Regions from separate parts of the Neobacillus sp. plas4 genome, predicted to be linked through region 2. Evidence: riboswitches for the same ligand, from Rfam matches in the RefSeq annotation. Region 2 holds a riboswitch; each other region holds the start of a gene.
The links. Region 2 has a riboswitch for thiamine pyrophosphate ahead of thiM (hydroxyethylthiazole kinase). Riboswitches for the same ligand answer to the same signal wherever they lie in the genome.

Region 1: linked by a shared signal. The riboswitch ahead of tenA (thiaminase II) and the one ahead of thiM (hydroxyethylthiazole kinase) in region 2 are both predicted to bind thiamine pyrophosphate.
Region 3: linked by a shared signal. The riboswitch ahead of AC2TFD_RS14120 (thiamine phosphate synthase) and the one ahead of thiM (hydroxyethylthiazole kinase) in region 2 are both predicted to bind thiamine pyrophosphate.
Region 4: linked by a shared signal. The riboswitch ahead of thiT (energy-coupled thiamine transporter ThiT) and the one ahead of thiM (hydroxyethylthiazole kinase) in region 2 are both predicted to bind thiamine pyrophosphate.

Annotation. Positions count from the first base shown of each region.
Region 1 is NZ_CM170152.1:5,411,835-5,419,860, forward strand. Features, by position in the region: gene AC2TFD_RS27060 (carbon-phosphorus lyase complex subunit PhnI) at 1-849, opposite strand, end outside; gene phnH (phosphonate C-P lyase system protein PhnH) at 837-1,454, opposite strand; gene phnG (phosphonate C-P lyase system protein PhnG) at 1,471-1,896, opposite strand; gene AC2TFD_RS27075 (GntR family transcriptional regulator) at 2,092-2,793, opposite strand; gene AC2TFD_RS27080 (DapH/DapD/GlmU-related protein) at 2,949-3,581, opposite strand; gene AC2TFD_RS27085 (PHP domain-containing protein) at 3,598-4,470, opposite strand; gene tenA (thiaminase II) at 4,699-5,385, opposite strand; TPP riboswitch at 5,495-5,597, opposite strand; gene AC2TFD_RS27095 (LysM peptidoglycan-binding and 3D domain-containing protein) at 5,873-6,709, shown strand; gene AC2TFD_RS27100 (hypothetical protein) at 7,105-7,572, opposite strand; gene AC2TFD_RS27105 (hypothetical protein) at 7,888-8,025, shown strand.
Region 2 is NZ_CM170152.1:3,052,228-3,058,733, forward strand. Features, by position in the region: gene AC2TFD_RS15160 (hypothetical protein) at 338-760, shown strand; gene AC2TFD_RS15165 (MHYT domain-containing protein) at 797-2,293, opposite strand; gene AC2TFD_RS15170 (TIGR01777 family oxidoreductase) at 2,515-3,423, shown strand; gene AC2TFD_RS15175 (hypothetical protein) at 3,747-4,058, opposite strand; TPP riboswitch at 4,238-4,349, shown strand; gene thiM (hydroxyethylthiazole kinase) at 4,450-5,256, shown strand; gene thiD (bifunctional hydroxymethylpyrimidine kinase/phosphomethylpyrimidine kinase) at 5,269-6,075, shown strand; gene thiE (thiamine phosphate synthase) at 6,084-6,506, shown strand, end outside.
Region 3 is NZ_CM170152.1:2,825,992-2,834,017, forward strand. Features, by position in the region: gene AC2TFD_RS14090 (class I adenylate-forming enzyme family protein) at 1-991, shown strand, start outside; gene AC2TFD_RS14095 (NAD(P)H-dependent flavin oxidoreductase) at 1,039-1,959, shown strand; gene AC2TFD_RS14100 (MFS transporter) at 2,269-3,627, shown strand; gene AC2TFD_RS14105 (FbpB family small basic protein) at 3,944-4,090, shown strand; gene AC2TFD_RS14110 (hypothetical protein) at 4,176-4,424, shown strand; gene AC2TFD_RS14115 (SDR family oxidoreductase) at 4,813-5,304, shown strand; TPP riboswitch at 5,487-5,596, shown strand; gene AC2TFD_RS14120 (thiamine phosphate synthase) at 5,766-6,338, shown strand; gene thiO (glycine oxidase ThiO) at 6,340-7,470, shown strand; gene thiS (sulfur carrier protein ThiS) at 7,482-7,685, shown strand; gene AC2TFD_RS14135 (thiazole synthase) at 7,687-8,026, shown strand, end outside.
Region 4 is NZ_CM170152.1:1,464,502-1,472,527, forward strand. Features, by position in the region: gene AC2TFD_RS07315 (MerR family transcriptional regulator) at 48-449, opposite strand; gene AC2TFD_RS07320 (histidine kinase N-terminal domain-containing protein) at 636-1,769, opposite strand; TPP riboswitch at 1,888-1,994, shown strand; gene thiT (energy-coupled thiamine transporter ThiT) at 2,120-2,695, shown strand; gene AC2TFD_RS07330 (FeoA family protein) at 3,025-3,249, shown strand; gene feoB (ferrous iron transport protein B) at 3,249-5,255, shown strand; gene AC2TFD_RS07340 (FeoB-associated Cys-rich membrane protein) at 5,275-5,430, shown strand; gene AC2TFD_RS07345 (helix-turn-helix transcriptional regulator) at 5,534-5,992, shown strand; gene AC2TFD_RS07350 (transglycosylase domain-containing protein) at 6,118-8,026, shown strand, end outside.

The DNA.
Region 1 (8,026 bases), 2.4 Mb from region 2:
CATTTCCTTTTTTCCATATTCTTTTTCTACAGTAACAGGCATGAGCATTTCGACTTCTGTTACTTTTACTTCTCCAATATAAAAGGCATCATCATCGTCACCAGCTTCTGTTGGATGATCAATCGTAACAGGCAAAGTGCCCACACGAAGCTCGCCAACAGTCGGATGCATTACTCCATATCCTCGAATCACCGCATAGGCAAGAGAAGTAACAGCACCTGTTTCGCCTCTTGTTAATATTTGCAGTCTTTGACTTCTGCTCGATGGAAACTCGAGACTTTCTCTCGTCACATCATCTGGTTCACTATCGTTGTTTTCGCAAGGGGGGATTAAGCCTTCTTTACGTAAATAATCGAGCACCTTTGGTAAAGTTAACGTTTGCTCATCACCTTGGAAGCTTTCCTTTTGATATTGATGAAGCCATTCCTGGACGACTTCGTCACTTTCATCCATTAAGTTAAAATCAAGTAACCGGTGCGTATAATCAGTGGTTGCCCCAAGAATTTGACCACCTGGGATATCTTTAAAGCTTGCCGAAATCCGTCGCTCTACATTCATTAGTTGTGATTCAATCACTCTTGAGTAATGCTTCCTGGGGACCGTTGAACGATACGCTCTTAACAAGAATACTGCTTCTTCTGGATTTCCTTCTGCCTGTTTAATCGCAATGGCAGCCAAGGTTTCATTGTATAGACTGCTTTCGGACATGACCTGATCAATTAGTCCGCGCATACCGGCTTTAATTTTTTCTACCTCAATGGTTTGTCCGTGATGAACTCTTTCATATTTCAAACGTTTGATTGACTCTTCAATGGCATGCGTTCCACCTTTAACGGCTACATATCCCATTCAACCATCACCCTATTTCCGGTAATTTGTGTAGTTCTAGGCAATGACAAAAGCTGATGATTTTGATCAACAAAAATCAAATCAATCCCTAACGGATATTCCTTGTTTTTTTCCTGACGGCTTTCCACCCAGTTTTCTTTTATATCCAGATAAACAGACTCATGTTTTTGAATTCCAGGTCCTTTTAACAATAGTGCTTCACCGCTTGTCACAGAATCCACTTCAACGATAATGGTGGCAGATATGTGTGGATTTTTTAACGTCCCAGACTTTGCATTAATAATTGCCTCTTCAAGCGACCCTTTTTCTGCATCTTGAAGAATTAATAGATAATCAGCATTTTTTGTTTCTGCTGGCTTTGCATAGGTTAATTGATTAATGGTTATCGAAGCGGTATCCTCTTGAGTGGAAAAAACCTTAAAAGAAACTTCCTGATCGAATAAGGTTAGGGCCAACAATAAAACAGATGCACTGCTGCCTTTTATATCCTCCTCTTCTACTAATGCCGCCTCTTTCCTCAAATCCGAAATGAGCCCAGGCCTTGAAGTAGAATCCACCAGTTTTCGATAAACAGATTGAAGATCGTGAACGATATCTAGTTCCAAAATCTCTTCCCCCTCATTAAACATCCATCGTTTCAAAGTTTACTTTTGTTTTTAAAATAGAATGGCTGTCGGCAGCTCTCTGCTCCTGAATGACTTTCTCCTCGTTTTCAAGGAGCAGCTCCATCCACCTAATCGTTTCAGGCGGCATCGCTTCAAACGCGGCGTCAACCACAGCAAGATGATACGAAAGCTCTGGCTGATCTCCTGTCACAATGCCAATTCCAATTCTTCCATCGATTTGGACCTTACATTCGGTTACCAACACTTCACCAGGATAAAAAAGGCTCTTTTGGGAAGTCTCTCGGACTTTCAACATCACTAAGCCACTTTCTGGCTCTTGGATGACCTTCACCTGGTATTGATCTTTTATACAAACGGCCATGTCCTCTACTAGTTTTTGAGAGCCATTGATTAAAATCTCTGTTCTTCGTTTTCTTTTCATCGAAGGCCTCCTAATGTCTTTGTTCTACATGTTTTACTCTATCTTGTTGCCAAGTGAGCGGACGTAAAAGAATAGTTAAGTTTGTATTGGTTTTGTAAATGACATTTGTTAAAAATAAAAAAAATCGGCAACTTAATGGCCGATTTTTTAAAAACCTCTATTCATTTCAGAACTCTATGCAGTATAACAACACCTTTAGATCACATAGGTAAAACAATCACTGCGATACATAATCTTCGAATATTCAAGCACTGCACCGGTTTTCTTATCTACACATCCAGATTCTAAGAGTAAAAGGGGTACAAGACTAGGACATTTCAATAAGTCACGTTCTACTTTACTTGGAAAAATGACACTCAATTGGCTGCGCGTCGATTGAAAATCTGTGTATCCTTGTTGTCGATAATAGTCAAAAATAGAGTGAATTTCCTTCCCATCCTTCTCAATATTTTCAAAAAGGGATTGAGGTAAAAAAGATGTATGAACAGCAATTGGACAGTCCTCAACGATTCGTAATCGGCTAATCTTATACACAGTGTCTTCAAGTTTCACTTGCAACGTATGATAAATGGAAGAATCGTATGGAATTTTTTCACAGGATAGATTCATAGTCCTAGAATCATACTTTAATTCCTTCATTTTTTCAGTAAAACTCACATCTCCGGTTAAAATAAGTGGTATTTGAAGTTTTTGATTTTGAACATAGCTGCCTTTTCCTTGCTTTGAAAAAATATAACCAAGTTCCTGCAGGCGCTCATACACCTTTCGAATCACCATTCTTGGTACTTTATACAGATCGGCTAGTTCATTTTCAGATGGTAACTTGTCATTCGGTTTATATTTTCCTTCCCGTATTTCCGAAATCAACCGATCTACTAATAAAGTTTTTTCAGACATCAAGGCTTTGCTCCTTTCGAAATCAAATCTATGTCTAGTATATCGCCAGAATATAAAATAAAAGTTAAGCCTATGTAAATTATTGATAACAGATGGAATCATATTTTTAGTCCTTAAGAAAAAGCCCTAATACAGGACTAGGACTGTCACAACACTTATCCATGCTTTTTTAGGAACGCGTCTACATCATTTAATTCATCAAAATGGGCTTCAAGTTTTTTCCTTGGCCAATCCCACCAGGCAATTTCAAGTAATCGATCAGCTGTTTCTTTTGAAAACCTTCTTTTAATCGGCTTGCCAGGAACACCCACGATGATCGTATAAGGCTCGACGTTTTTCGTGACAACCGACCCAGATCCAACGACTGCTCCGGTACCAATCTCTACGCCCTTCATAATAATCGCACCATGACCGATCCATACATCATGACCAATTTTTACGGTTTGAGTCCTCCGCCAATTAAAAAGGGCTTCATCATCCTCCTTGGCAAAGTCATATGCTACCTTTCGATAAGTCATATGGTGCTGACTGACTCGGTCCATAGGATGCTGGACCGGATTAATACATACGTGGGACGCAATCGAACAAAACTTCCCTATTTCTGCATAGTTAACTGTTACATCATCCATCGTGTAGGTATAATCACCAAATGTCGACTCGATGATATGATTATTTTCTCCAATCGAAGTCCATTCCCCCGCATAACTATTAATAATATAACTGGAATCAGCGAAGCTTGGAGTGATGGATAACTTTTTTTCTTTTTTGGGCTGATAAATAAATGGCATAGGAATGTTCAGCTCCTTATTTAGATGATTCTTTTTTTCCGGTCCGCTCTCTTCTCGCTACTAACGCTTCAAAAGTCTCCATTCCTGGGCTTTTACTCCCAATTAGTACAGGTTTTTCTCCATATTCACCGTGAAAATCAGATCCACCAGTCATGATTAAGTCATACTTCCTTGCCAGCTGTTTGGCTTGTTCCTCATGTTTCTTATCATGCAACGGATGCCAAACCTCAATTCCCTGCAATCCAGCTTCCACTAAATCCGGCACCATTTCAAAGTTTCCATACTGACCCGGGTGAGCAAGCACCGGTACTCCGCCAGCAAGAAGAATCGCCTGAACTGCTGTTTTGGCGTCCATATATTCCATTGGAATAAAAGCAATCCCCGGCTTCTCACCATTTTGTCCGCGATTAAATAATTTTTTATAAAGTGGACCATAAATGGAATCGGTATATCCTGCTTCAATCAATGCATGCATGATATGCTGCTTGTAAACTCCTGTCCCTCCATGAGCAATTTCCTTACAGCGCTCCCATGTGATCTTATATCCTGCAGCGATTAATCTTTCTACCATTTCCTCCGAGGCTCTGTGTCTATTGTTAACGAGTGGTTGACAAATCGTTTCAATTCCATCATGACCAGGTTCAATAAAATAACCGAGGATGTGAACACGGCGGCCTCTTTCAAAATCAAACCCTGACATCTCAATGCCTGGAATGACTTCTATTCCATATCTCTTTCCTGTTTCAACTGCCTCTTTAAGACCTTTCGTGGTGTCATGGTTCGTAATCGCTAAGTGCGAAACCCCTTGTGCAAGAGCTAACTCCAAGACTTCCTCAATCGACAATGGACAATCTGAAATATTCGTATGACAATGTAACTCAATTTTCACGCAGGTCCCTCCTTTATCTTTGCTATAAGAATAACTTGGTACCAAGTTATATAGTGTTAATTGTGAGTAAATTGTTTGTAAAGGCTCTTTTCTTAAACTTTGTTGCTTTTTGAAATTTTGCTCACCATTTCACAATACCAATAAAAAATTCATAAAATAAAACAGGCATGATTCATCAAAATTGAATCATGCCTGTTTTTTTCAATTATAAAAGAAACCCGATAAAACTCATCCTTTTACTAACTCCAATTTCACTGGCCATTCTTCAAGATTATAGGCCATATCCCAAAACATATATTCAAGCTGACAGCTTAGTAAGAAATGTTGTTTCATTTTTTCTTTTTCTCTTTCTGGTGCGTCCTTCGCCCACTCATCCAATAGCGCGCAAAATTTTGTAGTAATGGAATCTGTAATCATTCCGTAGAAAGTGATCCATTCATAAAATGGATGTGATGGATCCGGATGAATCTCTTGTAATAGTTTTTTCCCAATTTCCCAATATGTCCATGGGCATGGTAATAAAACAGCTAAAATTTCTCCTAATGTTCCCTCATGAGCAACGGTAAGCATATGACGTGTATAATGAAGTGCGGATGGTGCTAATGGGTAACCTTGTAGTTCTTCGTATGGCACACCGGCAACTTGACAAAAGTTGTTGTGCGGATGGATTTCACTGTTTAAGATAAATGAAATTTGCTGATTAAACATATCCATATCTTCACGATTCTCACACTTCGAAACTGCTACTCCATAAATTCGAATAAAAGCATTTAAATATTCAAAGTCTTGTTTCACATAATGAATCAACTGCTCCTTTTTTAAATCTCCATTGGCAATGCCTTGGACAAATGGATGTTCAAAAATCGCATTAAAGATTGGATTTGCTTCATTTCTTAGATTTGCAGAAAAACTCATAACATCAGCCCCCTTATTGGTATTAACGGGAAGACTCTAGTTGGAGCAAAAAATGGTAAAAACGAAAAAACCGCCCCAAAAATGGAGCGGTAGAATAATTGACAATATCCTGACACAGACTCCACTTTCCTACGCTAGTATGAACTAGATCAGGTTCAAAGGGTCCAGGATCATACCTGTCTCAGCCATAAATGGCTCCCCTAGTGGTCTTCCTATTAAATTACTATTAACTCTACATATGCAATCTACTGAAGTCAATCATTAATTATCATAAAAATCTAACTATTTACTAGATAGCAGCTCCCCGAAACACTTTTACACTTCCTTTTAACGACTGACTTTATAGAGTTTAGTTAACCTTAGAAATAGTATTGCAATATAATCGCCATGGTTGTAATCGAATTAACACCTCCCTGTTCTTTTTCTCGGAATATTCTATGTTACGATTATTAAAAATTAGCAACCAAAGAACATGGAGGGTAAATGAATGCTTAAGAAATTTGTATCGATTTTAGCAGTTGCTGTACTCTCAGTAACTGTAAGTGCTAATGTTCAAGCTGCATCGATTACAGTACAAAAAGGAGACACTCTTTGGGCTCTATCGCGTGCAAACAACATGTCTGTGGAATATATCCAAAAGTTAAATAATCTTACATCAGATCTAATACATCCTGGGGATGTACTAACCGTTGCCCCTGAAAAACGCTATACGGTTATACAAGGCGACACCTTATGGGACATAGCAATGGCACATCAAGTAACAGTTCCACAACTGAAGGAATGGAATCAATTACATAGCGATTTGATCCATCCTGGATTAAATCTAGTAATCTTTGAAGGTTTAAAACCTACTACTATTTCTTTAACAAATAAATCAGAACAACCTGCACCACCAACAAAAACAGAAAGTACGCCTGTAGTTGAGGCACAAGCAACTCCTGCGCCGTCTGAAAGTACTCCTGCAGCGGAAGCGCCAGCAGTAGCGCCGGCACCAATTGAAAGTGCCCCTGCAGTAGAAGCCGCTGCACCTGAATCAAAAGAAATTATCGTTGAAGCAACAGCCTATACCGCTTCTTGTGAAGGCTGCTCCGGTATTACGGCTACTGGAATTAACCTTATAGAAAATCCAAATCAAAAGGTCATTTCCGTTGATCCATCTGTTATCCCGTTGGGAAGTAAAGTGTATGTAGAAGGCTATGGTGAAGCAATCGCCGGAGATACTGGCGGAGCCATTAAAGGAAATAAAATTGATGTCTTTATTCCTTCTAAACAAGATGCCATCAATTTTGGAAGAAAACAATTAAAGGTAACCATATTGAACTAACACTAAAAACACTGCAACACCTTATATGATAAGGGATTGCAGTGTTTTTTTGCAGTAAAAGAACAGAGAAACCGTAGCGTATCTACTTCCTTTTAGTTAAGGGGGTTTTTCCTCAAATGAGGAACCTAGTAAAAGTAAAATAAGCGGAGACTTTCCGGTTAAATGCAGAATGGAGTGCGTTTTTAGGGAAATAAGCGGAGTTTTTCCGGTTATTCATTGCAAAATCGCCTATTTTCATCATTTTCTAGTCAATAGGCGGAATTTCTCCGTCTATTTAAGCAACTTTTTATCTTATTTTCTAATTAAGCGGAATTTTTCCGTCTATTCATCAATCGGGTGCTTAACCTGATCACCCAACCGATAAGAGCGGATTCTCTTGGTCCCAGATGCGGGGATCAGCATCTTTTTATCGACAAGTTGAGAAAGAAAATTTTTACCGTCTTATCACTTAGATTCAAATACTTCTCGACTTCTATAGGGGATATTTCTTCTCCTTTTCGAATCGCTAGTCGAAGAACTTCCTTTTCGAGTAAGGACAGTGATGCCTGGTCAAGTTCATCACTCACCCAGCGCCCAATCACTTGCTGAACGATTTGTTGGCATCGACGAGGCTTCTCATTCACTTGGTCATAAGAAAAGCGGATCACAGTCCATCCATCAATCACTAGCTGGTTTTGACGTTCCAAGTTGTCTGAAAATTTCCATCTACTTATGTTCTTTAGATGAGGGCCATATCCGTCGACTTCAAGGCAAATTCGGATGGCGGGACGAATATAAGCAAAGTCCAAATACCTTTTGCCATCCTTGAAATCATCAACTTCATATTCTGGATGAGATATTTGAAATGGTAAAATGCTGGCCACCACACTTGCTTCAAGAACAACATTTCAGCCTGATTGTGACCTTCTCTTAAGCGCCCCAACCGTTCACCGCTTCTTGCCTGCAAGTGAGTATTCAAAAAGGTCTGGTATTCTTCTCAAATCCCATAGTATCCCTTCTCCTACCTATATATATATATGTAAAAACTACTTAAAATCTAATAGATCCACAACATGGGTATACATAATCGAGGCCAAGTACGAATTATTTATACTTTTGAACTTCTGACAAATTTTTAAAATTAAAGAGTATTAAAGCGAGTGAAATTAGAGGTTTAATGTACAATTGGAGAATTGTACATGACAAATAAAGTAGCTAAGATAAAAGGAATAACCAGAGGATTGAACTATTTTGGTTTATCAAATTCTTATATTTGTCAATCCATTTTCTTTATCCTTCGACAATACCACTCTTATCATATTCCTGCCTATTGTTAAA
Region 2 (6,506 bases):
TTGATGGCTCAGGTGGATTATCGTCCCAACTAGCCGACCCCTGTGAAGGACCGTCTATTGCTGGACCGGACATGTTACCAGCATGTTCGGTCTTTTTTAATTTTATTCCAAACTTACTTTTATTATAACTGAAATAATTGAAAATAATAGTACTTAATTCTTATAGATAGATATCTAACCCTTAGAAGAAAGGCACCAACGGAAGTCTGAATGGATTCTAATCGAAAATGTCGATATTTGTATTATTTTATTTCGTGTTATTCCTGCCTATTTGGAAATTATAATAAACACTTCCATAATTCGGAAATAAATACATAGACAACAAAGGAGAACCGCAATGAGGAATATTGCAGCGTTATTTTCCATGTTAATGCCCGGATTTGGCCAAATCTATAATCGACAATTTCTGAAAGGTGTCTTTCTCCTGATCGTAGAACATTATGATAATGTTATGGGAAATATTAATACTGCCATTCATCTTGATTTTAATGGATTTCATCAAAAAGCATTAGAGGCAACCAATTTTCAATACATGTTGTTTTATCCAGGTTTCTATGTTTATGCAGTTTGGGATGCCTGGTACTTTGCAAAGCCAAATGCCGCCGATAAAACAAAATCCGCCATCCCTTTTTTGATTGGAGGGTTTCTGGGTGAATTTGGTGCGATATTTGCTTCACGGTTATCGATTCCCACTCTTACTGTTGGTTTGTTAATGATCGTACCAATGATTACTGGCATGATTATTTTTCGAAATCAATAAAAAGGCTTTACCTTTGTGTAGGTAAAGCCGACGCACTTAGGAAGATTGGGTTAATGTTAGATCGTCGTCCTCATTCATGCTTAGATAATCTAAATGACTAATCTCTATTGGTAAAGTGATGGTAACAGTCGTAGAACTATTTGGAACACTCTTTATTTCGAATTTTCCATTGTGATTTTGAATGATTTTCTTGCTTACCATTAACCCCAAACCCGTTCCTTCTGATTTTGTTGTGTAAAATGGAGTCCCTAATAAATGGATTTTATCCTGTGGGATCCCCACACCATTATCCACAATGGAAAGAACTAAATGAGCGTCTTTTTGTTCCATTCGAACCATTATCTTTCCACCATCAGGCATGGCTTCGATGGAATTCTTGATTAGATTGGCAGCCACTTGCTTAATTTGGTTTTCCTCGCACTTAATAAGAAAACGTTCGCCAACAAATTCTGGAAAAATTTCGATATTGTTCATAATCGCTTGGGTATTTAACAGGGTGATTACATTTTTAATACTGACCGATAGATCGGTTAAGGAATAATGAACAATATGGGGTTTTGACAGGACCATAAATTCACTTACGATAAAATTAATCCTGTTTATTTCGTCAATCATAATCTTCGAATAACGTTTATTGGTTTCTAAATCGTCGGTCTCATTCATCATTTGGGTAAATCCTTTTAATGTCGTTAATGGATTTCTGATTTCATGGGCCACCCCAGCAGCCAATTCACCCACCAGTGATAGTTTCTCCGATTCTCTTAACTTTTTCTCATGCTGATTAAGGTCCTTCATTTTTTTAATTAGTTTTTTATCAAGGAAAGCACTCGATAATAACATAATCAGCACGACAACAATAGCAGGGACACTAATGAACGAACTCAAGGTACTCGAATTAACCGAGTAATAGGTGGATCCAGAAATGAGATTTGGTTGATAGTGAAGAATGGTCCCCCACATTCCAATATAATGCATTCCTGCGATACCAATCCCCATTAATATGCTGCTCAATATCCGCCAATTAAATTTCATGGCATAGTGATGATTAAAGTAGAATAATACCCATAGTGAGCCGAATGCAGCTGTAAAAGCAATTAAAAAAGACAAAAGTACAATAGGCGTCTTATACGTGATAGAGAAATTTATATGCATCGCTTCCACACCTAAATAGTGCATACAAACGATTCCTCCACCCATCAACAGACTAGATAAAAAGAGTCTAAAAAGATTAGCTTTCATCAAAAAGAAGGCAAGCCCTGTGCCTGAGATGGAAATCAGCAGCGATAGTAATACTATTCGCGCATCATATTCAATTGGATTCGGCAGCTCCATCGCGAACATAGCAACAAAATGCATCGTCCAAATCCCAATCCCCATGGCAATCGCACAACCCAATAACCACAAATGGTATTTAATATTTTTAAAGATAATCATTTTCCATCTAAGATCTAACGCGATATATGAAAAAAGAATACCGAGAAGAATGGAAAAAACCAACCAGTAATCATTATAGGACCCTGCCATATGCTCCATCGTAAACCACTTCCAATTACTTTCTATTTCCTACCATGATTCACTTCCAAGCGAGAGATTATAACGGAAAAAGGAAAAACGGGAATTTGTACCTAATGAAACAAGAGGATCTGCAAACATTGAATATTGTTTATTTCGTTTAAAGTCAGAAGTTTCTTTGAAAAAAATGGTATAATTTTCATATATATTTTTCGGCACGTTGAATGAATCGGAGGGGAATTATGAAGATTGTAATTGCTGGGGGTTCCGGATTTATTGGTCAAAAGTTAGCAGCACTGCTTCTTGCTGAAGGGCATTCGATCGTAATTCTAACAAGACAAAAGAAGAAATCCTCTGATAAGCTGCAGTATGTTCAGTGGCTTATTGAAGGCACTTCACCAGAAAATGAAATTAATCGTGCAGATGCTTTTATTAATTTGGCGGGGGTTTCCATCAATGATGGGAGATGGACTAAGAGTCATCAGAAGCAAATATATGTCAGCCGGATGACAGCAACAGATGAGTTAGTAAGAATCATCTCAAGCCTGACTGAAAAGCCGTCTGTCTTAGTCAATGCCAGTGCTATTGGCATTTATCCAGCTTCTTTAAAGAATGTTTATAACGAAAATTCATCGGAAATAGCAGACGATTTTCTCGGCAGGACGGTACGTGACTGGGAAAATAAAGCGAAACTAGTAGAAGAACAATCCATTCGAGCGGTGTTTATGAGATTTGGTGTGGTGCTTGGGAAGGAAGGCGGAGCACTTCCGCTAATGGCGCTTCCTTATAAATTATTTGTCGGGGGAAGAGTGGGCTCAGGGGAACAGTGGGTATCTTGGGTTCATGTAACCGATGTCGTCCGCGCCATCCTCTTTGCCCTTGAACATCCTCATCTGAGTGGACCGGTTAATGTCACATCACCCTCGCCACTTCAAATGAGTGAGTTTGGGAAGGCAATAGGTTCTGTTTTACACCGCCCACACTGGTTTCCTGTACCTTCTTTCGTAATGAAAACAGTCCTAGGTCAAAAAAGTACACTCGTTTTGGAAGGTCAACACGTTATGCCTAAAGTGTTAATGGAGGAAGGATTTGAATTCACGTATCCATCACTTAAACCTGCTTTGGAGGATTTACTTACTTTTCATAAATAAGATTCAAACTTGTTTTTAATAGGCAATAATTTTAAGAATCTTAATAGACGGAGAAATTCCGCTTATTTGATAAAATACATTAAAAATATCGAAAATAGACGGAGAGATTCCGCCTATTTATAAATAAAACATAAAAATGGGGGATTTTGCATAGCATAACCGGAAAATTTCCGCTTATATTCCACGAATCATGCCCCATTTTTCAAATAACCGGAAAACTTCCGCTTATTTTACAATCGCTGGTTACTTATGCGCTATTCAACAGACTTATTTAACAAAGCCTTTCAAAATAAAGCAAAGCCCTACTCAATTGAGAAGGGCTATTACTTTTTCTTTTTGACTTTGACGATCCCATTGGCAAAATTATCTCTTTCAAAATAGCATATCACAACATCATCGACTTGAATGTTATCCCCCGATACGATGCTTTCTGCAGAAAAAATTATTTCCTTTCCATCATCGCTTTCACCGTAGTATTTATTCTCCTTAATTTCGCTAATCGTATATTCTATCGTAATGTACTCAGAGGATTCATCGTTAAGATTGGCCACTGTAGATGTGGTTTGTGATTTTACTATAACTAATATTACTAAGATTATTGCAAGCATCCCAAGGATGATCATTCTTTTCAACATAAAAATTCTACCTCCACTATGTATTTTAAGAGATGATGGGGGAAAGTAAATCCGACTTTAATCCTTTGGTCTTATTACCTATAACATACACTCTTTTTGAAGCTGGCGCAGATCCTATCAAATCCAATAAATTGACATATCGAAATTATTAGACTATTATAAGGGATAATTTATAAGATTTTTACTACTAGGGGTGCCCTGATAGACGGGCTGAGAGAAAAACGATACGTTTTTTAACCCTTTGGACCTGATCTGGATTATACCAGCGTAGGAAAGTAGCCAAGCGAAAATATCCTTTTTCTCTAACTATTTAAGCCGGGTCCTGTTAATGGATCTGGCTTTTTTATGTTTAAAAGAGTGATAGGATCATTATTTAGAAGGAGGAACTGCTATGAACAGCAGCGAAATGAGTTTAATTTTACAAAGAGTAAGAGAGGAGAACCCGCTCGTACATAATATTACCAATGTGGTCGTCACCAATTTTACGGCAAATGGGCTACTCTCTCTAGGGGCGTCTCCAGTAATGGCGAATGCTCCAGATGAGGTGGCGGACATGGTTCGGATTTCACGTGCCCTCGTGCTCAATATCGGGACTTTAAACAAAGAGGTGGTCAGCTCAATGATTCTAGCTGGAAAAACAGCGAACGAAATCGGAATTCCAGTAGTTTTTGATCCGGTGGGTGCGGGAGCGACTCCATTTAGAACGGAAATGGCACAAAAGATTATAGAAGAAGTGAAAATATCTGTTCTACGTGGAAATGTGGCTGAAATCGCCAATGTTGTTGGGGAAAAGTGGGAAATCAAGGGCGTTGATGCGGGTGAACAGCAAGGAGATCACGTGGAATTAGCCGTAAACGCAGCGAAAAAGCTCAAAACTACTGTCGTAATCACCGGAAAAGACGATGTTCTTACAAATGGCGAAACAACGTATCTAGTGTCCAATGGACATCACCTGTTAACGAAAGTAACAGGAACTGGTTGCCTATTAACCTCCGTTATCGGTGCATTTGCAGGAGTAGAAAAGAACTTTGTCCATGCTGCATTATCTGCTTTAACTTTCTATGGGATTGCAGCGGAAAAAGCATTCGAAAAGGTTGGTAATGTAGGGCCAGGCAGTTTCCAAATCGAATTTATCAATCAACTTGCCCTTGTTTCTTCAGAAGATATTCATCAATTTGCTTCATTCAAACAGCTATAAGGAGTGATCACCATGAAAAAAGCTTTAACGATTGCCGGCTCTGATAGTGGCGGCGGTGCAGGAATTCAGGCAGATTTAAAGACTTTTCAGGAGTTAGAGGTTTTCGGAATGTCTGCTCTAACCGCAGTAACAGCCCAAAATACATTAGGGGTTCAAGCTGTTTTTCCGATGACAGCGGAGGCCGTTACCAAACAAATCGAATCAATTGGCCAAGATATGGGAACAGATGCCCTTAAAACTGGGATGCTGTTTAATGCAGAGATCATCAAAGGTGTTTCCGAAAAAATAGAATACTATAATTGGAAAAATGTAGTGGTCGATCCTGTTATGATTGCTAAGGGAGGTGCATCGCTGCTACAGAATGAGGCAATTTCGGCCTTAAAACAATATTTGCTGCCTCTTTCGTTGGTCATAACACCGAATATCCCTGAGGCCGAGGTTTTAACGGAAATGTCGATTAAAACCGTAGAAGATAAACGGGCAGCTGCCAAACGACTTAATGATTTAGGAGTTAAGAATGTGGTCATAAAAGGCGGGCATGATGAAGACGAAAATGAATCAATCGATTTATTGTTTGATGGAATCGAATTTACGACATTTACAAGCACAAGAGTTCAGACAAAGAACACACACGGTACAGGGTGTACGTTCTCAGCGGTTGTCACAGCAGAACTGGCCAAGGGTTTAAGTGTATTTGAAGCAGTTTCGAAAGCGAAAAACTTTATACAAGCAGCGATTGAAGATCAACTCGAGATTGGTCAAGGGCACGGACCAACCAATCACTGGGCATATCGGAAAAGAAATCAACTGAAAAGGTAGGATTGCAGATGACGAAGACAATAAGAGAGGCATTGAAAGTCTACTTTATCATGGGCAGTACAAACTGCAAGGATCATCCTGCCCAGGTTTTGCAAGAAGCCATTGAAGGAGGAATTACCCTTTTTCAATTCCGCGAGAAAGGAATCGGAGCCTTAAAAGATGATAAAAAGGTTGAACTCGCCAAAGAACTACAACAAATATGCAGAGACCATCGAATTCCTTTCATTATTAATGACGATATCCGCTTGGCGATCGAACTGAATGCAGATGGTGTACATATAGGACAGGATGACGAGCCGATAGAGGAAGTCAGAAAGATGATTGGCAACGATAAAATCATAGGAGTTTCTGTACATAGTTATGAGGAGGCAATGAATGCATTAGAAGGTGGAGCCGATTATTTTGGAATCGGGCCTGTTTTTCCAACAAAA
Region 3 (8,026 bases), 230 kb from region 2:
AAGTAATTATAATATAACAATGAGATGTGGTATAGAAGCTAGTGACTGTTGGTTGAATGCGTTGCCATTTTATCATGTAGGGGACCTTGGGTTTTTCTTTGCATATTTTCAAATGGGAGCTACTAATGTTCTTTTGAAGAAGACAGAGATACCTTTAATAGTAGAAAATATAAAACGTCATCATTGTACCAGTACACTAATAGCTCCACCATTAACATCGGAAATAATTAATTTTCAAAAACAATCGCCATTTGAGATCTCTTCATTAAAATTCATAGTTGCTCCTGCAGCACTAGATTCTATGGAAGTTATTCGAGGAATAACGGATATCCTAAAATGCGACTTTCTTGGGATCTATGCTCAGTCCGAAGCTGGTGATGTTATTTCTTCAATTGGCCTAGAAGAACAACTTGAACGTCCAACTTCCTGTGGAAAGCCAGTTGCAAATTTTGAATGGAAGCTCGTAGATGAAGATGACAATGAAGTGAATTTAGGTGAAAAAGGTGAACTCGTTCTTAGAGGACCATCAATCATGCAAGGGTACTGGAATAATAACGCTGCTACAGAAGAAACATTTAAAAATGGTTGGCATCATACCGGGGATATTTGTAGGGAAGATGAAGACGGCTATCTGTATATGGTTGACAGAAAGAAATATCTGATAAAACCAGGTGGATTGAATGTTTATCCTAAAGAGGTTGAGTCTTGTCTTAGGGAACATCCTGCAATTCAGGAGGCTGCAGTTGTAGGAGTACCAGATTCGAACTGGGGAGAGGCTGTTAAAGCATTTGTAGTCTTAAAGCCAGGTAACACATTAACACCAAAAGATGTTTACGATTGGTGTACAGGACGAATAGCAAATTTCAAACGACCAAGTTGGGTAGAATTTATTGAAGCTATTCCTTACAATTTTACTGGGAAACTATTGAAGGATGATCTTGTTAACAGACCATTATCCCCAGAACACAGCACTAAAGTACTAAGTAATTAGATTAATAATATTTTAAGATAATTACTTTAATGAATAGGATGGTGGGTATGAGAACAAAAAATATAGGCACACTTTTGGGGATTAAGCATCCTATACTTTTGGCCGGTATGGCTGGAATTTCTGATGCGGTATTGGCAGCAGCAGTATCTAATGCTGGTGGACTTGGAACAATAGCGGGTGCTATGGAGACGAGCAAGTCTTTATCAGAACAAATAAAAAGAATTCGAGAATTAACGGATAAACCTTTTGCAGTAAATATCCCCCTTATTTTTGATCACACTGAAGAACTAGTAGAGACGGTGATTAAAGAAAGGGTAAAAGTAATCATTACTGCAGCAGGAGATTGTCAATTATATACAGAACGTTTGAAGGCAGCAGGATGCATAGTAATACATGTTGTACCTAGCCCTAAACAAGCTAAAAAAGCAGAGGATGTAGGTGTTGATGCGGTAATTGCAGAAGGGTTTGAATCAGGCGGAGCAGCCTCACCATATGAAATTGGGACGATAGCTCTTATCCCACAAGTGGTCGATTCAGTAAATATACCTGTGATAGCAGCGGGTGGGATCGGAGATGCACGAGGTTATTTATCCTCTTTTATTCTTGGAGCTTCAGGAGTCAGTCTTGGAACTGTTTTTTTAACAAGTAAGGAAGCTCAAAAAGCAAGTAGTTTATATAAAGAAATGTTGCTTAACTCAGGAGCTGCGGATACTGCCATTGCTGCAAAGGGAGTTTTAGGAATTAGATTATTAAAGAATAATTTGTATTATGAGATAGATAGATTAATAAATAATGGTGCAGACCGAAATGAAATCAAGTTTTTAATATCTTCCAGAAACAGTGAGTTATTAAGTTGTGGTCAAGGAGTGGGCTTAATAGAAAATATTAGAAGTGTATATGACATAATTGAGGATCTTATCAGTGGTGCAAAGGAGATTATCGGAGAGTTGGATTACAACCGTCTTTAACCCACGAGAAGGAAGGTGAAAAAATAAAAGGGACTAGCCAAAGGACTAGAGCTTTCAGGAAAAACTAATTCCGAGAGTCTTTTAGGAGTATCAAGAGGTACGATGAGTCTGTTTGCAAAACGGTAATAGCCGAAGCTGGATGGAAAAAAGTTTGAGTGCCATGATTGCAGAAAATAATGAATGCGTTTTCAATTTTTTAGGCGAAAATAGGTATACATCAAAGATTCTATCAAAGTATCGGGGAGTTAAAAGCATTTTCATTTTAGGTATAAGCCAAAGTAATAATTGAGTATAAAGGGGGACATGTAAATGCGTACAATAGATGTTGGTAAAATAATTGATGAAAGTAAAGTTAATCGCTTTCATTTGGGTGTGTTATTTTGGTGTTCTTTTTTAATAATATTTGATGGTTATGATATTGTAGTATACGGATCAGTAGTTCCTATACTGATGGAGGAATGGTCTATTACAGCGCTTCAAGCAGGAGTAATTGGGAGTTACACAATGTTCGGTCTTATGTTTGGAATGTTATTTGTTAGTCCAGTAGCAGATAAGTTTGGCTGGAAAAATGTTATCATATTTTCTACAGCATTATTTTCTATATTTACAGGTTTAGTGTGTTTTGTAAATAATCCCACTATGTTTGGCATTTACCGTTTTATTGCCGGAATTGGGATGGGTGGAGTAGTTCCGGTTCTCATTGCTCTCACAACAGAATATTCTCCAAAAAAGGTCCGTAGTACATTCATATCTATCATGACAAGCGGTTATTGTTTAGGAGGAGTAATATCAGCAGGGATAGCCATTGTTTTGATTCCTGAATTTGGCTGGAAAGTGATGTTTTTAGTGGGTGCACTTCCTGTCCTTTCAATTCCATTTTTATATAAATATCTTCCGGATTCGCCAAGCTTTTATTTAGCAAAAAATCAAAAGGATAAAATTAGTTACATTTTGAAAAAAGTTAATCCGGAATTTAATTCTAAAGAAGAAGACCAGTATGAAATAAAAGTTCCAAAGAAATCAGAAATACCAATGATGAAACTATTTTCCGATAGGAGATCTTTAAGTACAATTATGTTTTGGATTGCTTCTGCAATGTGCTTATTAATGATTTACGGACTAAATACATGGCTTCCTAAATTAATGACTGAAGCAGGGTATGCACTTAACTCCAGTTTAATGTTTTTATTGGTATTAAACTTTGGAGCTATCATAGGCACTATTGTTGGAGGATGGATATCTGATCGATGGAGTGGTAGAAAAGTAGTAATTATTTTCGCTATTGTGGGAGCATTGTCCCTTATTTTATTGGGCTTAGGTGGAAATATTTACATCCTTTATCTACTAATTGCCCTTGCAGGAGCTACTACGACAGGTACTCAATTAACCACATACGGTTATATCTCACAATTTTATCCTCCCACCATGCGTTCCACTGGTATTGGGTGGACATTGGGAATCGGAAGGATTGGAGGTATAGCAGGCCCGGCCGTTGGTGGAATCTTGATATCCATGAGTTTACCATTTCAAGTAAACTTTTTAATATTTGCCATTCCGGGTATAATTGTAGCTCTTGCATATATATTTGTACAAGAAAAATATAGTGATTCAGCTATAAATACCGAACCCAAAATAAATATACCTGAATCAACTTCAGTTAAATCCTAGCTACAAATAGCTCAATTTTAATTTGCAGAATTATTGCAATATTATGAAATATTATCAACTCTAAATGTAAAATTTTTTCTAAAGAGCTGTAATCAAAAAAGAATTTATGACTAAATCCACTCTATTTATAACTGGGATAAAGTCAAAGTACAAAATTAATAAAGTTGTTCATTTCCATGTAAGGTCTGAAATTGCGAATTTCAGATAAAATGACGAAGAAGAGCCATTTTTGGCTGTGGAACTCTTAACAAATTGAACTGTCTTAATAGAGTATAAATTGATAGCTTAAGATAAAAAAAGGAGCAGGAAAAATTTAATGTCCAGATCTATGAGAAAACAGAGCCTTTATCAGTTAACATTAGAAAATATAAAAGAAATAGAAAAAGATAGAAAGCTGCTAGAACAGATTGAAACAAAGATAGAGAATAAATATATCAACGAAGCAAATAATGCTAAAAGATGAAATAAAGAACAGACAACCACAACTGCAGGCTTTTGTTGAACGATAAAGTCAGGATTATCCGAATGATCCTCTAGTTGGTTCATCTATGACAGGCTGGGGTGCAGCTGAACTATTAGTCGAAGAGATTAAGAGGAATGGTGATGATTTAACTTGGGATAATTTTCTTCAGTCATTCTACCATTTTGATAACTGGGAAGACTCCATTCATTCAAGCATGAAGTTTAGTAAGGGCAACTACTTTGGATTGACTAGTAAGACGATTCCTCAGGCTAAAGACGGAGAAATATCACCAATTTCTAACCCAGCTACATTTGACCGTGCATCGATAGAATAAAGTTTGAAGAGTAGATGTCAGTATAGTTAGAACAGGGTGGGTTTACCATACTCCGCCCTGTTCAATTATGAATGGACTAGAAATTCATGAAGATGAACCAAACTACCCGCAGTGGGAGCAGGACGGCGCTTTTCCATCAGCAGGCTTCCTTTGTGTGGATAATTGAATAATGATGTGATGTGTTAGAGACGTCAGTTTGTGACTGCGGTCTATGTAATTATTGTATAGTATATAAGCTAACAAAGTAATGAATGGAAATGGTTTGAGTTTCCTGATAATTCGTATGATTAACGGAATTCCGTTAATATGTTGTAAAATTATTCTAGCACAAAAGTAAATCGAGAGGGGTATATACTTTGGAATTAAAAAATAAAGTAGCAATTATAACATTAATAATGCTGGGATTTTTAGAGATGTTAGACTTGTAAATATGTCCGAGGAAGATTGGGATACGGTAATGAACGTAAATTTAAAGGGGTTATTTTTTGTTTTACAAACTGTAGCCCCATATATGATAGAAAATAAATATGGCAAAGTTGTAAACCTTTCATCCATAGCTTATAAAGGTAATTTTGGTCAAGCAAATTATTCAGCCTCCAAAGCTGGTGTAGTAAGTTTAACTAAGACTGCTTCATTAGAACTTGCACCTTATATTACAGTTAATTGCGTCGCTCCTGGAACAATTGACACTCCATTATTACATTCCATGGATCCTAAAATAAAAGAGAGGATGCTTAAAAAAGTTCCATTAGGTAGAATTGGGAAACAAGAGGAAATTGCAAATACTGTATTGTTTTTTGCTTCTGATGCATCAAGTTATATAACTGGGACAGTTTTAGAAGTTGATGGGGGAATGACACAAGGTCTTAATTTAAGGTAGTGTCTTCCATCGTCTTCTTACAAACACTCACAAATGTTGAATCAATGATTGTGAGTGTTTTTTGTTTTGTAAAATCACTAGATTTTGCAGCTATTGTTTCGTGGAAAGAAATAGTTTGACATTTCTAATCAACGTGCTAACATTAACCATGTAAGGTAATTAATTCAAATGAATAAATGAATCAAATCCGCTAGAGGTGCCTTTTTAAAAGGCTGAGATTGAAGTGTCTACTTCGGGACTCTATGAACCTGATCTGGGTTATACCAGCGTAGGGAAGTGGGAAATTCGATATTTGGAGAGCAAATGCTTTATTTCAAATTTTTCGACCACTTTCTTACTTTAGGAAGTGGTTTTTTGTTGTTTACTTGATTTCATTGAAAAGTAGCATCTTCAAATAGGAGGGGACTTGTATTTTAACGAGTATTAAAGAGAAAGAGTTACATATTATATCCAATGGTAAAATGGCAATCGAACAGTTAGGGGAAATTGTAAGTGATATTCATCCATATATAACTGCAATTCATATACGAGAAAAACAAAAAACTGCTAGGGAACTATTTGAAACAGTAGAACTTTTAACAGAAAATAACATATCACTGTCAAAGATCATGATTAATGACCGGGTAGATGTTGCATTCGTAACAGGGGCCAGAGGCGTTCAATTAGCCTTTCATAGTTTAGATGCAGCAAGTGTAAAAGAAAACTTTCCTCAGCTTAGGATAGGGAGTTCTATCCATTCCTATCATGAAGGTCTAAAAGCAAAAGAGAAGGGTGCAGATTACGTTCTATACGGACATGTTTTCCATTCTCAATCAAAACCAGATAAGATCCCAAACGGTCTTGAGGAAGTAAAAAAGCTATCAAATTTAGATATTGATGTTATTGCCATTGGAGGGATAACACCTGATAATACGGAGCAAGTTCTAAAGGAAGGGGCAAATGGGATTGCTGTCATGTCAGGTGTTTTAGAAGCGCGTGACCCATTATTGGCAGTAAAGGCTTATCGTAAGGCATTAAATAATGGAGGTGAATAAAATGGAAAATTCTTTTGATGTTGCCATAATCGGAGGAGGAATTAACGGAGCCTCGATTGCCTATCAGCTATCAAAGATAGGAAGAAAAGTAATCATTATTGAGAAAAATCAATTGGGGTGCCAAGCTTCAAGTGCAGCTGCAGGAATGCTGGCGGCACAAGCGGAGCTGGAACAAGACGGTCCCTTATTCCAGATGGCTTTAAAAAGTCAGAAGATGTTTTCTGATCTCTCTAGTGAGTTATTTGAATACAGCGGAGTCGATATCGAGTATGTGAATAAAGGAATGTTAAAAATTGCAGAATCAGAAGAAATCGCATTAGAAGTAAAAAAACAGGTCACCTTTCAAAGGAATTGGGATCCAGAAATAAAATGGCTGGATACAAAGGAAGTAAGAGAAATGGAGCCATCACTGTCACCGAGTTTAGCTGGTGGGATGTATCTCCCGAATGATGGTCATGTGCAGCCAGCAAAGTTAACACAAGCTTTTGCAAAAGCGGCAGTCAATTTTGGAGCGGAAATACGTCAAAATACTGAGGTCCTTTCATTTAAATTTGAAAATAGTCAGGTAAAAGGCGTTATTACCACTAATGGCATTGTAAATTGTGATCAAGTTGTCGTCGCCACTGGAGCTTGGTCTGCAAAATTAATGCGTGAAGCTGGAATTGATATTCGTGTGTATCCAGTAAAAGGCGAATGCTTTTCCGTTAGAACAGAAGAGCCGATTATCAACACAACGATTTTTTCGGATAAACGATGTTATCTCGTACCAAAACGTAATGGGGAAATTTATATCGGTGCGACCATGATTGAAAATACATATGATAACAGTGTTACACCTAAGGGTATCGCAAGTTTAATAGAAAGAGCCACTCAACTGGTTCCGGAGATTAAGGATGCGGCATGGGAGCGAGTATGGTCTGGAATTCGGCCACAGACAGGAGATGGACTTCCTTATATTGGTGAGCATCCAAGATGGCAGGGGTTATTTGTTGCTGCTGGGCATTTTAGAAATGGGATTTTATTAAGCCCTATTACAGGGAAACTAGTAGCTGATTTAGTAGCAGGCAATTTGCTAAATGATGATCTACTCTCAGCTTTTCAATTAGAAAGATACAAAGAAAAAGTACGGTAGGAGGTAAAAACATGAGGGTAATATTAAATGGGGAGTTAATCCAATTACCAGAACATGTAGTATGTATTTCCGATGTTCTGGAACATTATGAAATCCATAATAAGGTCGTTGTTGTGGAAGTAAACGGTGAAATCGTAAACAAGGTTGAACACCAAAGTACTAGATTATCAGATAAAGATCGAATCGAAATAGTCCATTTTGTAGGAGGCGGTTGATATGTTAAAAATAGGTTCATTATCCTTTCAATCTCGTTTGTTGCTTGGAACAGGAAAGTATCCAAGCTTTGAAATCCAAAAGGAAGCAGTGGAAGTTTCCGAAGCAGAAATTCTTACGTTTGCAGTTAGACGAATGAATATTTTTGAAGCAAGCCAGCCGAATTTTTTAGAACAGCTAGATACCAATAAATATAGTCTGCTGCCAAATACTGCAGGAGCGAAAACAGCAGCAGAGGCTGTCCGCATCGCAAAACTAGCGAAAGCTTCAGGCCTATGCGATATGATTAAAGTGGAAGTGATCGGCTGTGATAAAACCTTACTTCCTGACCCGATTGAAACCC
Region 4 (8,026 bases), 1.6 Mb from region 2:
CTCGAATAATACGAGGTAAGGAGTCACCTCCTAGTAATATAAAAAAATTAACACTTAACAGTCAAAAGGGATTTCTTTAAGACTGATTTAAGCAGCATAAGATTGGTAGTTAAATTTTCTTTCTGCAGGTCATCCAATTTATAACTAATTGGAATGAGGTCAAATAAATCATTTTGCAGTTGATGCATTTGCTGTATAACTATATTTAGATGTTTTTCCACTTCTGCTTCACAAATTGATTTGTCTTTCCTCATATCTAGCTTTCTTTTAATCTCTTCAAGTGGAAAGTGTAAACTCTTACATTCTTCTATAAACTTTAAGTCCTTTAACGTTTCCTCAGAATAAATTCGGTAATTAGATTTGGAACGCTCTGCGTTTAATAAACCAAGTGAAGTATAATAATCGATTGTCCGCTTAGAGACCATTGCAATTTCCGCTAATTCACCGATACGATAGACAGCCCCATCATACCACCTCGATCACTAAATTTTAAAATAATTATAGTCAATTACAACTGTACAGTCAAACGTTCTAGTTTGAATAATAGTTAGTATCAATATTTTATGAATAAAGTTCCGCAGGTATGAATAAGAAAATTATAAATTTTCAAAAATAAAATAAGAAACAAAAGTCTCCTATAAAGGAGACGCAGCTAATGGTAATCTAATTGTAAATATCGTGATTTTAGGCGACGATGAACAGGTTAATTCACCTTTATGTTTTTCAATAATTTCTTTGCACACGAACAACCCGAGCCCGGTACCGAGTTTTTTTGTTGTAAAAAAAGGCTCGAATATCGTTTTACTTAATTCAGAAGGGATCATTGGCCCATTATTGGATATAGATAACATAACATGGGTGTTATTCTCAATATAACTGTTAATTTCGATGGTTGGGTTTGGAATTCTGTGATGAATTAACACGTCAATGGCATTAAAGATAATATTAATAAAAACCTGACGAATTTCATCTGCATATCCATAAAGAGAAATTTCTTCGACAATTTCTTTTTTTATTTTTACTTTACCATCTAAAATTGAAGGATATAAGAAATTTAAAACCTCATCAATTAATTTATTAAAATGAAATTCCTCTTTTTCTTTTCCTATTAGTTCTTTCTTTGATAATAATAAAAATTGTGAAATTCGAAAATTCAGCTGGTCTAACTCACTTGAAATAATCTCTAAATATTTCATATCCGGATGGTCAGCCTTAAGAAGTTGAATAAATCCTTGAATCGAAGTGAGTGGATTTCTAAATTCATGGATAAAACTTGATGTCATTTGCCCGAGAAGGGTTAAACGGTCTTGATGAGTCGAATCAATAAACATCGTTTTTTCTTCAATAATTTTGTTTTTAGCTTCTGTATAATGAGTAACTGCGTAATAAAGGAATTTATCAAAGCAGAAATTTATCCTATTAATTGATTCTTGAAGAACTGACCATTGTAAACCAGATTTCCCTAAATAACTGTATAAAATGGTTCTTCCGAGATTGACATTATAGACAAAATCGCCAATATTAATATTGGCTTGGGCTCTTTCTTCAGAAGTTTCTAATGCATGCTGTTGAATCATCTCTAATAAATCTTGTTCATTCAGTTTATGCATGTCTAGCACTATATTAAACATAGTTATCCCATTCTGCCTTATTTTTTCTTTAAAGGGATCTCCATCAGCTATGACAATTGAATTTTCCCACTCTTCTATTAAACTTTTTTTATTCTTATCAAAAAAAGTAATTAATTCCGTTTGTACTTCAGATACCATCACACTTTTCCTCCTAAGGCAAATCCGAACAGACTAGTTATTTAATTATACCATGATTAGGAGGTTTTCCTTGTAAAAGTTCTATAAAAATAGTATATTTGTTAAGAAATTAATTAAATATTTCCACAAGGGGAGCTGCTTTCGGTGGCTGAGAGTGAACGTTCGAGTTCTGACCCTATGAACCTGTTAGTTAACGCTAGCGTAGGGATGTGGTTTGCCAGATATCAATATCAAGCAATGCAGACAATCCTTATATGTCGTGCATTGCTTTTTTTTGTTAATAAGGCACCATATTAAATTACAGGAATAAGCCTATCGAACGTTCTCCAAAAAAATTAGGGGGAACAAGTATGGAAAAAAAGCGCAATAAAACATTATTTCTAGTCGAAGTAGCCGTATTTTCAGCACTAGCATATTTATTAGATTTGGTTTCAGGTCTCTTGTCGCTAAAAATATGGCCGCAAGGAGGATCCATTTCGATCGCGATGATACCAATTTTCTTAATGTCCTTTCGTTGGGGGTGGAAAGGCGGTATCCTATCTGGGTTTTTACTTGGATTACTTCAGTTCATTCTAGGCTTTTCGCAAATCTATACACTGCTTCAAGGTATTATTGATTATGGCATTGCCTTTTCAGTCGTTGGTTTAGCAGGAATTTTTGCTTCACAGGTGAAAAATTCTCTTGCAAATAATCACAAAAAAAGCTGGATCACTTATGTAGTTTTAGGTACATTCTTGGGAAGTGCATTAAGATATCTTGCTCACGTCTATTCCGGAATCGTATTTTTTGGTGAATATGCGCCTGCGGGTCAGCCAGTAGCTGTGTATTCCTTTGTTTACAATGGAACCTACATGCTTCCAAGCTTTATCGTAAGTGCAATCATTGTAATCCTGATTATAAGTGCGGCACCGAAAAAAATGATCTAAGATAAAAAGAGAAAAGTCCTTGACTTTTCTCTTTTTTTTGAAATAAAGGATGAATTTTTGAACCTAGATTACTGTCCAGCTCCAGCGCCCTAGCGGCTAGTGTCCTTCGGTCTCCGCCCTACGATAAGTCACCATCGAATCGCCTACGGCTCTTCGTGTTTCCTTTATCTCAGTTGGAGCCCTCCAGGCCATACGCCGCTGACCAGGGCGCTTACGCTTTTCTTATTTTATTTCGGTTTTTTGTCACATAATTTAGCAGATATAAATGGTAAAATTACCTTATAAATAAAGATAATCATTCTCAATTAACATATGTAAGGGTGATAGAAATGTTCGGATCATTTAAGGTAGGAGAGAAAGGAATCATCGTTAATATTTCTAAGGTAGGCCGCTTAGTACAGAGAAGGCTGATGGACCTGGGAATTACTGAGGGTTCAGAAGTTTGTGTTAAATGTATCATGCCATTTGGCGGACCAGTGATGATTGAATCATGCGGACAGTGTGTTGGTCTCCGCCGCAAAGAGGCACGCTTAATAGAAGTGGAGAGAGTTTAATGGAAGTTGCCCTCATTGGAAACCCGAATACTGGAAAAACCTCATTGTTTAATAATCTAACAGGATCCTATGAATACGTTGGTAACTGGAGTGGCGTAACCGTTGAGAAAAAGGTCGGAGTCTTTAAGAATAATATAGGAAGGTTAATTGACTTGCCTGGTGTTTATTCACTTAATCCATTATCAAAGGATGAAGGGGTTGTAACTTCTTTTTTCTTGGAAGAACAGGTAGACAGGCTGTTAAATATTTTAGATGCTTCTCAGTTAGAACGTAATTTACATTTAACCTTACAAATGCTTGAATATGAAAAACCATCTCTAATCGGCCTAAATATGGTTGATGTCGCATCAAAACGAGGAATTCAAATTGATCCTGAAAAGCTGTCACTAATCCTAGGGGTACCCGTTGTTCCTGTAGTTGCTCGGAGTGGAAAAGGGTGTGATCGATTAATTGAAGTTATTTCCACTGAATCCAACCATTCAAAGGTAAAAAAACATATTTATTATGGTGGTGCTGTAGAAGATGCCATAAATAAAATAAGTATGGAATTAATAGGGAAGACCAATCATTCACCTAGATGGCTTGCTATTCAACTATTTGAGAGCAATGAATATGTAAAAACATATCTCGCTGATTTTGTTGAGGTTCATAAGCTTGAAGAACTTATTTCCCAGTTAGAGTCTGTAGTTATACAAGAAAATAACAATGTAAAAACACTTGCAAGTTTTATATATATGAAGAGGAAAGAAGTTATAGAGAAAATTTTAAAGTCATCTGTTCAAAAAATAGGTACAACTAAACCCTTGTCGGAAAAAATAGACGCAATTGTTACCAATCGTTACTTAGGAATGCCAATCTTCCTGCTATGCATGTATTTGATGTTTATGCTGACGTTTGATTGGCTGGGAACACCATTGTCTGACATCCTTGATGGATTTTTGACTGGACCGGTAACAGCGGGATTTGAAAGCCTATTACTTGCGATACACGCTTCTGACTTTATCCATGCGCTGATTATTGAGGGTCTCATTGCAGGTGTCGGCGGGGTACTAGTATTTGTTCCACAGATTTTTATTCTTTTCTTTTTTATTTCTTTATTAGAGGATTCAGGTTATATGGCACGGGTTGCCCTCGTAATGGATCGGATTATGGAGTCTGTTGGGCTAAATGGAAAGGCATTTATTCCGATGATGATCGGGTTTGGTTGTAATGTACCTGGTATCATGGCTGCCAGAACAATTGAAACGTCACGTGAAAGACTAATGACAATATTATTAACACCACTCATGTCATGCTCTGCACGACTTCCTGTATACGCATTATTTGTTGGTGCATTTTTTGTTGGACACAAAGCTCTATTTGTGTTAAGTCTTTATGTTCTGGGAATTGTAATTGCATTACTATTAGCAAAAATATTCTCTAAAACCTTATTGAAATCTGAAATATCTCTGTTCGTTATTGAACTGCCGCCATATCGGCTACCTCAATTCCAGTCGCTTTGGAGAAGTACCTGGGATAAGGGAAAGGGCTTTGTTCGAAAAGCTGGAACATTTATCTTTGCTGGCTCTGTTTTCATTTGGCTGTTATCCTATACGGGACCAAATGGATTAAAAGTGGAAATGGATGATAGCTTTTTAGCAGCGATTGGGAATTTATTTGCACCAATTCTTGATCCAATTGGATTTGGGACATGGCAGGCAGCGGCCTCTCTAATAACAGGATTTTTAGCAAAAGAAGCTATTATTTCTACCATGAATATTATTTATTTCGTACCCGAAAATGCGAGTTTGCAAGGTTTACTGAGCGATTTCTATACACCGCTTGCTGCGTACAGCTTTATGGTTTTTATTCTATTATATATCCCCTGTTTGGCAACTGCCGCAACAATCTATAAAGAAACAGGTTCAAGAAAATGGACGGCTTTTTCAATTCTTTATGCCCTAATACTTGCGTATGTTTTATGCTTGTTTATTTATCAGGGCGGCAAGCTGTTTGGTCTAGTCTAAGAGTAGGAAGGTGATCTCAATGATAGCAAATATTATCATTGGCGCTGCGATTTTTGGTTACGCCACATGGGCATTGGTTAAATTTATAAATAAATCAAAAAAAGGAAAATGTGCAGCTTGTGATCTTGAAAAATCCTGCTCTAGTCAAAGTCAGTGCGGCATTCCCCCTAAATGAACAAAAAACTGCTATCATCAAATACGATAGCAGTTTTTTTCTTTTAATTTGTAGGGAACTTGTGTAATATTACACTAGTAGGAATTGAAAGTGGGTTACGAAGATGAATAGAGAAGAGATCATTAAGCTAGTTTCTGATAAATTACGATTAATCCGCACAGAAGCAGGTTATACACAAGATAAAATGGCTGAGATTATAGGTATATCCAAAAAAACACTGGTACAGATTGAAAAAGGGAGGGTACTTGCAAGCTGGTCAACGGTTGTATCAATCGTTGCATTGTTTCGAGAAACCGAAACAGTCCAATTTTTATTTGGAAATGAACCGCTAGAAGTTCTAGAGACAGTTGCGCGCGAAGGGATCGACTACCGAAAAATGAAAACATTTGGCGGCCGGATTTGGTGGCGAGAAGTGTTAAGAAAAAACGGCTTTATCCTTCAGCAGAATATTCTTAGTAAACATTTTCGTATTTTGGATGACAAACATTATCGGATTTATAGCAGCTTTGATGAGAAACAAGCGAAAATCCGCTTTAAAGAGGTTACCAAGCTATACCAATAAAGAGAAGCAATCGGGAAATATTTCGGTTGCTTTTTTATTTGCACCCATTTGGTTAATTTTTCCCCTTTTAGGGAAAAAGAAAATGATGTCCAACATAATTGTATATTTACATCAAGGAGGAGAGCATGAAAAAGGTTGTGAATAATTGGAAGCGGTGGCATATGACCCAAGTGATGGTTCTTTCCTTTTCTCTTCTGATTTTAGGCTTTTTAGGAATTGTATATGCTTATTCGATGGATGTGGATATTTCTCCACTAAAGAATGAACTCCCTCAAGCGACAGTATTTTATGATTTACATGGTGAAATTGCCAGCAAGATATCAGCCAACAAAAATGAAGGCATTTCAATTAAACATGTCCCTGACACGTTGAAAAATGCAGTCATCGCCATCGAGGACAGACGATTTTATGAACACCATGGTGTTGACTTTATCGGGATTACCAGGGCGCTTATCCGGGATATAAAGGCTGGCGGTATGGTAGAGGGCGGCAGCACCATTACCCAGCAGTTAACAAAAAACACGTTACTAACCTCACAAAAAACCTTGAAAAGAAAAGTAGATGAAGTATTTTTAGCAATGAAAATTGAGAGGCAATACAGTAAACAGGAAATCCTTCAAATGTACTTAAACCAGATCTATTTTGGTGATGGAGCATGGGGAATTAAGCATGCGGCACGAAATTATTTCGCAAAAGAAGTGAACGATCTGACGATTGGTGAATCAGCTTTACTTGCAGGTTTAATTAAGGCCCCTTCATCTTTAAATCCCTATCATCACTTAGAAAAAGCAACACAGAGAAGAAACCTTGTTCTAGCACAAATGAAAAAGCAAGGCTATTTAACACCACAGGAGTATGAACAAGCAATAAATGAAAAAGTAATCTTAAATAATAGAGGCGGGGACCCCTACCGAGGGAAATATCCTCACTATGTTGACCAAGTGTTTGAGGAAGCCATTAAGGAATATCATTTGTCTCAAGATGAATTATTAACAGGGGGATATAAAATCTATACCGAACTGGATCCTAATATGCAAAATTCGATGGAAAAAACCTACGAAAATAAGACCTTATTTCCAAAGGGAAGTGATCAAATTGTTCAAAGCGGCGGGATTCTGCTTGATCCAAAAACCGGCGGCATCCGAGCAATCGTTGGAGGACGCGGGGAACATACCTTTAGAGGCTATAACCGTGCAACTCAATTAAAGGCACAGCCAGGCTCATCGATAAAACCGCTGGCAGTCTACACGCCTGCACTAGAAAACGGCTGGAAAATAACAGATATGTTAAAGGACGAACCAATGAGCTTTGGGGAGTATGAACCAAGCAATTACAATCATGAATATGCAGGCGAAGTACCTATGTACGAAGCGGTAAAGGATTCGAAAAATGTTTCAGCCGTGTGGCTATTAAATGAAATTGGGATTGAAAAGGGATTAGAGGCAACGAGAAGATATGGGATTCCTTTAGAAAAGGGTGACCGAAATCTTTCCCTTGCTCTAGGGGGTGTAGAACGCGGAGTATCTCCCTTAATAATGGCTGAAGCCTATTCTGTTTTCGCAAATAATGGTGTCCGAAAGAAAGCCCATGTCATTAATAAAATAATAGATGTAGAAGGCAATCTGGTAGCAGAGTGGAAGGAGAGGAAAGAAAAAGTTACAACAAAAGCTGTGACGGATCAAATAAATACGATGCTGCTTGGAGTAGTAGAGCAGGGGTCGGGGAAGAGTGCCCAAATACCAGGCATAGAAATTGCAGGGAAAACAGGTTCAACACAAGTGCCAATCGAAGGGGTTAAAGGTGTTAAAGATCAATGGTTTGTTGGCTATACACCGGAGTTAGTTGGAGCGGTATGGGTAGGATACGATAAAACCGATGAGAAACATTACCTTAAAACAACAAGTGGTGGAGGGGCAGCAATTGTGTTCCGTGAAATCATGAAAGAAGCATTAAAAGATACTCCTCCCACACGTTTTAATGTCCCACACATTGATACGTTGATGAAAGATAAACAAGAAGAGGAAGAGATAATTC